Linked DNA regions of Acetivibrio cellulolyticus CD2. The protein of the gene in region 1 binds, or shares a complex with, the protein of each later gene. Links are inferred from orthologs where the notes say so. Each region holds a gene or a part of one and is shown in the gene's direction. Other genes may lie near its edges.

Evidence for each region.
Region 2: the proteins of rimM (region 1) and rpsS are in contact, whole or in part, in a crystal structure (PDB 3A1P), measured with the Thermus thermophilus proteins. The link is inferred for Acetivibrio cellulolyticus CD2 from one-to-one orthologs. Residues at the interface, in WP_008632437.1 of Thermus thermophilus: Val4, Glu5, Ile6, Gly7, Arg8, Arg22, Gly23, Glu24, Val26, Leu84, Glu85, Glu86, Gly87, Arg88, Tyr89, Tyr90, Tyr91, Phe92, Leu94, Asp111, Ile112, Leu113, Asp114, Ala115, Gly116, Ala117, Gln118, Asp119, Val120, Ile122; in WP_011173711.1 of Thermus thermophilus: Lys28, Arg29, Leu30, Lys32, Thr48, Gln56, His57, Val58, Pro59, Val60, Tyr61, Thr63, Met66, Glu73, Phe74, Pro76, Thr77, Arg78, Arg81, His83, Gly84, Lys85, Glu86, Ala87, Lys88, Ala89, Thr90, Lys91, Lys92, Lys93.

What each region holds. Positions count from the first base shown.
Region 1 is NZ_JH556651.1:304,351-307,514, forward strand. Bases 212-3,043 are described here. They hold rimM (ribosome maturation factor RimM), read left to right. Parts: upstream 212-1,281; coding sequence 1,282-1,806; downstream 1,807-3,043. Other genes in these bases: ffh (signal recognition particle protein), read left to right, coding at 212-522; rpsP (30S ribosomal protein S16), read left to right, coding at 559-804; ACECE_RS0201570 (KH domain-containing protein), read left to right, coding at 865-1,095; trmD (tRNA (guanosine(37)-N1)-methyltransferase TrmD), read left to right, coding at 1,796-2,548; ACECE_RS0201585 (peptidylprolyl isomerase), read left to right, coding at 2,704-3,043. In the rest of the region: more of ffh, read left to right, coding at 1-211; more of ACECE_RS0201585, read left to right, coding at 3,044-3,164. UniProt on the Escherichia coli protein: One of at least 4 proteins (Era, RbfA, RimM and RsgA/YjeQ) that assist in the late assembly stage of the 30S ribosomal subunit.
Region 2 is NZ_JH556653.1:1,606,238-1,609,249, reverse strand. What follows is about bases 172-2,851. They hold rpsS (30S ribosomal protein S19), read left to right. Parts: upstream 172-1,209; coding sequence 1,210-1,494; downstream 1,495-2,851. Other genes in these bases: rplP (50S ribosomal protein L16), read left to right, coding at 2,697-2,851; rpsC (30S ribosomal protein S3), read left to right, coding at 2,029-2,697; rplV (50S ribosomal protein L22), read left to right, coding at 1,632-2,009; rplB (50S ribosomal protein L2), read left to right, coding at 317-1,150; rplW (50S ribosomal protein L23), read left to right, coding at 172-274. Also shown: more of rplW, read left to right, coding at 1-171; more of rplP, read left to right, coding at 2,852-3,012. UniProt on the Escherichia coli protein: In the E.coli 70S ribosome in the initiation state it has been modeled to contact the 23S rRNA of the 50S subunit forming part of bridge B1a; this bridge is broken in the model with bound EF-G.

The sequences.
Region 1 (3,164 bases):
AAACTCAGTGATTTAGAACCGTTCTTCCCTGATAGAATGGCATCAAGGATTCTTGGAATGGGTGACGTTTTAAGCTTAATTGAAAAGGCGCAGGAAGCTTTTGATGAAAAAGCAGCACTGGAAATGGAAAGGAAAATGCGTACACAACAGTTTACGCTTGAAGATTTTCTTGACCAGATGCAGCAGATTAAGAAGATGGGGCCTTTAAACAAGATTGTGGGTATGTTGCCGGGAGTTAATGCCGATGCTCTTAAAGAAATTAACTCAGCAGACAGCGATAAGGAGCTTGGCCGATTTGAAGCTATAATAAGGTCAATGACGAAAAAGGAAAGAAATGATCCTTCGATAATAAACGGCAGCAGGAGAAAAAGAATTGCAGCCGGTAGTGGTACTACAGTACAGGATGTTAACAAGGTTTTAAAGAGCTTTGAAGAGATGAGAAAAATGATGAAGATGATGTCAGATATGGGTAAACACGGTAAGAAAGGATTTGGAAATAAATTCAAATTACCGTTTAGATAATAAAGAAGTAAAATAATGTCAGGAGGTGAAAAATAAATGGCAGTTAAAATAAGATTAAAAAGAATGGGTGCTAAGAAAAGCCCGTTTTATAGAGTAGTTGTTGCTGATTCAAGATATCCTCGTGATGGAAGATTCATTGAAGAGATTGGTACTTATAATCCGCTCACTGATCCAAGTTCGATAAATATCGATTCTGAAAAGGCACAAAAATGGCTTAAGAATGGTGCTCAGCCTACAGATACTGTAAAAACCTTATTAAAGAAGGTTGGAGCTATCCAGTAAAAACTGTTTTTTATTTTGAAATGACAAAATAAAGGGTAAAATAGCGGGAGGTATGATATTATGAAAGAACTTCTCGAAACAATTGCCAAAGCCTTGGTTGATTACCCGGACGATGTTTTTGTAAATGAAGTTGAAGGCGAAAAGTCAATGATTCTTGAGCTGAAAGTTTCAAAGGACGATATGGGTAAGGTTATTGGAAAACAAGGTAGAATTGCAAAGGCTATAAGGACAGTTGTGAAGGCAGCAGCAATAAAAGAAAATAAAAGAGTATCTGTAGAAATACTACAATAGTAAATGTGGGCAGGAGATATACTCTTGTCCACATTTTTATTCCGCCTCTTTCTAAATGAAGTGAAAAAGGCAAAAACATAGGAACTCGATGCTCTGGAGTTTTATTAAAGAATTTTCGAATTGATTTGTGGGAATAAGTGAAATAATATAAGTAAGACTAATTTACTTAAATGGCGGTGTTAAATAATGTTACAGTATTTTGAAATCGGCAAAGTTGTAAATACGCATGGCGTAAAAGGTGAAATTAAAGTAGTACCTTTAACTGATGATCCAAACAGATTTAATAAATTAAAGTCTGCATTCATAGCTTCAGAAATATCTGAAAATATGCAAAAATATAATTTTGAAGGCATTAAGTTTCATAAAAACTTTGTCTTACTTAAGCTAAAAGGCATCGACGATCCAAATGAAGCAGAAAAGCTTAAGGACAAGTTTATAATAATAGACAGGGAAGATGCTGTAAAATTACCTGAAGGCTCTTTCTTTGTATGTGATTTGATTAATTGTGAAGTATATGATGAAAAGGAAAATAAACTTGGAGTTTTAATTGATATACTTCAAACTGGAAGTAATGATGTTTACGTTGTTCGTGATGAAAATAAGAAGGAAATCCTTGTACCTGCTTTGAAATCAGTAGTTAAGGAAGTTTCCATTGAAGATAAAAAAATTATAGTTGAGTTACCACAAGGGTTGATTGACGATGAAGTTTGATATTTTAACACTATTTCCCGAAGTAATTGATGCTGTATTAAAAGAGAGTATTATTGGAAGAGCTCAGGAAAACGGCATAATTGAGATTAATGCTGTTAATATAAGAGATTATTCTAAGAATAAGCACAAGAAGGCTGATGATTACCCCTACGGAGGCGGAGGGGGCATGATAATGACTGCTCAGCCTATTTATGATGCTTATCTTTCAGTTGTAAAAGATGTCGAACACAAACCAAAAGTTATATACTTAAGCCCTCAAGGCAGAGTCCTGACTCAAGAAGTTGTAAAGGAACTGTCAAAGGAAAATCATATTGTTTTATTGTGCGGGCATTATGAGGGAATTGATGAAAGAATAATTGAAGAAATTGTTGATGAGGAAATATCCATTGGTGATTATGTACTTACGGGTGGGGAACTGCCTGCAATGGTACTTATAGATTCTGTAAGCAGATTGATACCCGGGGTATTGTCAAGTGAAGATTCATATTCCCAGGAATCACATTATGAAGGACTGTTGGAGTATCCGCAGTACACAAGACCTGTGGAGTTTAATAACCGTGAGGTACCTGATATACTACTGTCAGGACATCATGCCAACATAACCAGATGGAGAAGAAAAGAGGCCATTAAGCGTACATATTTAAAGAGACCGGATTTGTTTGCAAGGTTTGAATCCGGAAAAGATGATAAAAAGCTTATAGGTGAGGTGTTAAAAGAGCTGGAAGATAAGAAAAAGAACTAAGATGCAGGAATGTAATTCTTAAGGCAGCGCAAATTCTGGATTGCATAGTGGAAAGAGAATTGAAGAATGTGTAATGATTGAGAGTTTACGTGGTATAATATTAACATTATGCCTACGATAATGAATAATTTTTTAGAAATAAGGAGGATACATAAATGGAAAACACAGAAGTTAAAAATCCGGTAGTTACAATCGAGATGGAGAATGGAGGAACAATTAAGGCTGAGTTGTACCCGGACATAGCTCCTAACACTGTTAAAAGCTTTATTTCCCTAATTAATAAAGGTTTTTACAATGGAATTATATTTCACAGGGTTATACCTGGTTTTATGATACAGGGTGGTGACCCTGAAGGAATTGGTATAGGTGGTCCCGGATATTCAATCAGAGGTGAATTCAACTCCAATGGTTTCAAAAATGACCTTAAACATAGCAGGGGAGTTCTGTCTATGGCAAGATCACGTGAGAGAAATTCTGCAGGATCTCAGTTTTTTATTATGGTAAAGGATTCTTCGCACTTAGATGGAGAGTACGCAGCATTTGGGAAGGTTATTGAGGGAATGGAAGTGGCTGATAAGATAGTTGCAGCAAAAAGAGACAGATCTGATAAACCTTT
Region 2 (3,012 bases), on another replicon or contig:
CTTTATTGTTGATGTTAAGGCAACAAAAACAGAAATTAAGCAAGCGGTAGAAAAGTTATTTAGTGTTAAGGTTCTTAAAGTTAATACAGTTAATTGCGAAGGAAAGCAAAAAAGAATGGGTGTTCATCAAGGACCAAGACCGGATTGGAAAAAAGCAATTGTTAAAATTGATACCAATCCAAAGCCTACATCCTACTTGACTAAAGGTGGTAAAGCAGTAACTGATAACAAAAAGCTTAAGACAAGTATTGAAGAATTTGGAGTAACTCAATAAGCATAATCTTTTGAGGTAAGATTTATAAAGGAGTGAGAATACATGCCTGTTAAAAAGTATAACCCTACTTCTCCTGCTAGAAGGGATATGTCAGTTTTGACATTTGACGAAATAACAAAGACAGAACCAGAGAAATCTTTGTTGCAGCCTTTAAAGAAAAATGCGGGTAGAAACTCATATGGTAGGATTACTGTTCGCCACCAGGGTGGAGGAGCAAAACAAAAATATAGAATAATAGATTTCAAGAGAGATAAAGATGGAATAAAGGCTAATGTAACAGCTATAGAATACGATCCAAACAGAAGTGCAAACATCGCATTGTTAAATTATGCTGATGGTGAAAAGAGATACATCATAGCTCCAGAAGGCCTTAAAGTTGGTGACGTGGTTGAATCCGGCGAAAACGCTGATATCAAGCCAGGTAATGCACTTCAGTTGCATAATATTCCTGTTGGTACATTGATACACAACATTGAATTAAAACCTGGAAAAGGTGCACAACTTGTTAGATCAGCAGGTATTTCAGCACAGCTTATGGCAAAAGAAAATGACTCTGCACAAATTAGACTTCCATCCGGTGAAGTAAGAATGTTCAGGTTAAACTGCAAAGCTACTATTGGTACAGTTGGAAATCATGAACATGAAAATGTTTCAATCGGTAAAGCTGGTAGAAAAAGATGGATGGGTATAAGACCTACAGTTCGTGGTGTTGTTATGAACCCATGCGATCACCCTCATGGTGGTGGAGAAGGTAAATCACCTATAGGAAGACCAAGTCCTGTTACTCCTTGGGGTAAACCAACACTTGGTTTGAAGACAAGAAAGAAGAAGAAAGCATCCGACAAGTTTATTGTTAAGAGAAGAAACCAGAAGTAATTAATCTTATAATGATATGAGCTGGACTCAAGTAGTAAATGAAAGGAGGACGTGGCTTAATGAGTAGATCAATTAAAAAGGGACCATTTGTACACGAAAAACTTCTTAAGAGAATAGAAGAAATGAATGCTCAAAACGAAAAGAAAGTTTTAAAGAGTTGGTCAAGAGCATCAACAATTTTCCCTCAGATGGTTGGACATACAATAGCTGTACATGATGGAAGAAAGCATGTACCTGTGTATATTTCAGAAGAAATGGTTGGACACAAACTCGGAGAATTTGCTCCAACAAGGACCTTTAAAGGACACGGAAACCACACTGAAAGGTCAACAGCATTAAAGTAAAAGTAATTCTACAATGAAAGGAGGAATTCCAATTGGCAGCAAAAGCAGCTAAAAAGGAACAAGCGGAACTTCTTGAAAATAAACAAAATTTATTAGAAGTTTATAACTCAAAACATACAAAATCAAAAAAGCCTGCAGTGCTTACAAAGGCTGAAAAGAAAGAATTAGGAATAGGTAAGGACCAAGGTAAAGCAATTTTAATGCATGCAAGAATATCTTCAAGAAAAGTTAAAATTGTAATGGATCTTATTAAAAATAAGAATATTGATGAGGCATATGCTATTTTGAGGTACACTCCAAAAGCAGCTTCAGAAATATTGTTCAAACTCTTAAGGTCAGCTGAATCAAATGCTACAAACAATAACAATCTTGACAGAGATAAATTGTATATAGCAGATGGATTTGCAAATCAAGGACCTACTTTAAAGAGAATTATGCCAAGAGCTCAAGGTAGAGCAAACAGGATCAGAAAAAGGACTAGTCACATAACATTAGTAGTTAAGGAAAGAAGCTAATAGAAAAGGAGGGTGGATAATGGGACAAAAGGTTAATCCTCATGGCCTAAGAATAGGTATAATAAAAGATTGGGATACCAAATGGTATGCTGGAAATAAGAACTTTAGTGATTTTCTTGTTGAAGATTTCAAAATAAGGAAGTTCATAAAAAAGAAGCTTTATACATCAGGAATTTCGAGAATTGAAATAGAAAGAGCTGCAAATAAAGTAAAAGTAAATGTAAATACTGCTAAACCAGGTCTTGTAATCGGTAAAGGTGGTGCAGGTATTGAAGAACTCAGGAAGCAGCTTGAAAAAATGACTCAGAAGAACGTATTGATAAACATTACTGAAATCAAGGTTCCTGAGTTGGATTCTCAAATAGTTGCTGAAAATATAGCATCTCAGCTTGAAAAAAGAATTTCATTCAGAAAAGCAATGAAACAAGCAATGACAAGGTCAATGAAACTTGGCGCTAAGGGTATAAAGACTCAAGTAGCAGGCCGTGTCGGTGGTGCAGAAATAGCAAGAACTGAACATTATCATGAAGGTACTATTCCACTTCAGACACTTAGAGCAGACGTAGATTATGGATTTGCTGAAGCAGATACAACCTACGGTAAATTAGGTGTTAAAGTGTGGATATACAAAGGTGAAGTTCTTCCAGCTGTCAAAAGGGAAAGAAAGACGGAAGGAGGAGATAAATAATGTTAATGCCTAAGAGAGTTAAACGTAGAAAAGTTCAAAGAGGAAGAATGAGAGGCGTAGCTACAAGAGGAAATACAGTTATAAATGGCGATTTCGGTTTACAAGCTACTGAACCAGCATGGATAACAAGCAATCAGATTGAAGCTGCCAGGGTCGCTTTGACACGTTTCATCAAAAGAGGCGGTAAGGTTTGGATAAAGATATTTCCAGACAAACCAGTAACATCAAAACCAGCTGAAACACGTATGGGTAGCGGTAAAGGATCACCTGAATATTGGGTGGCAGTAGTTAAACCAGGAAGAATCCTGTTTGAAA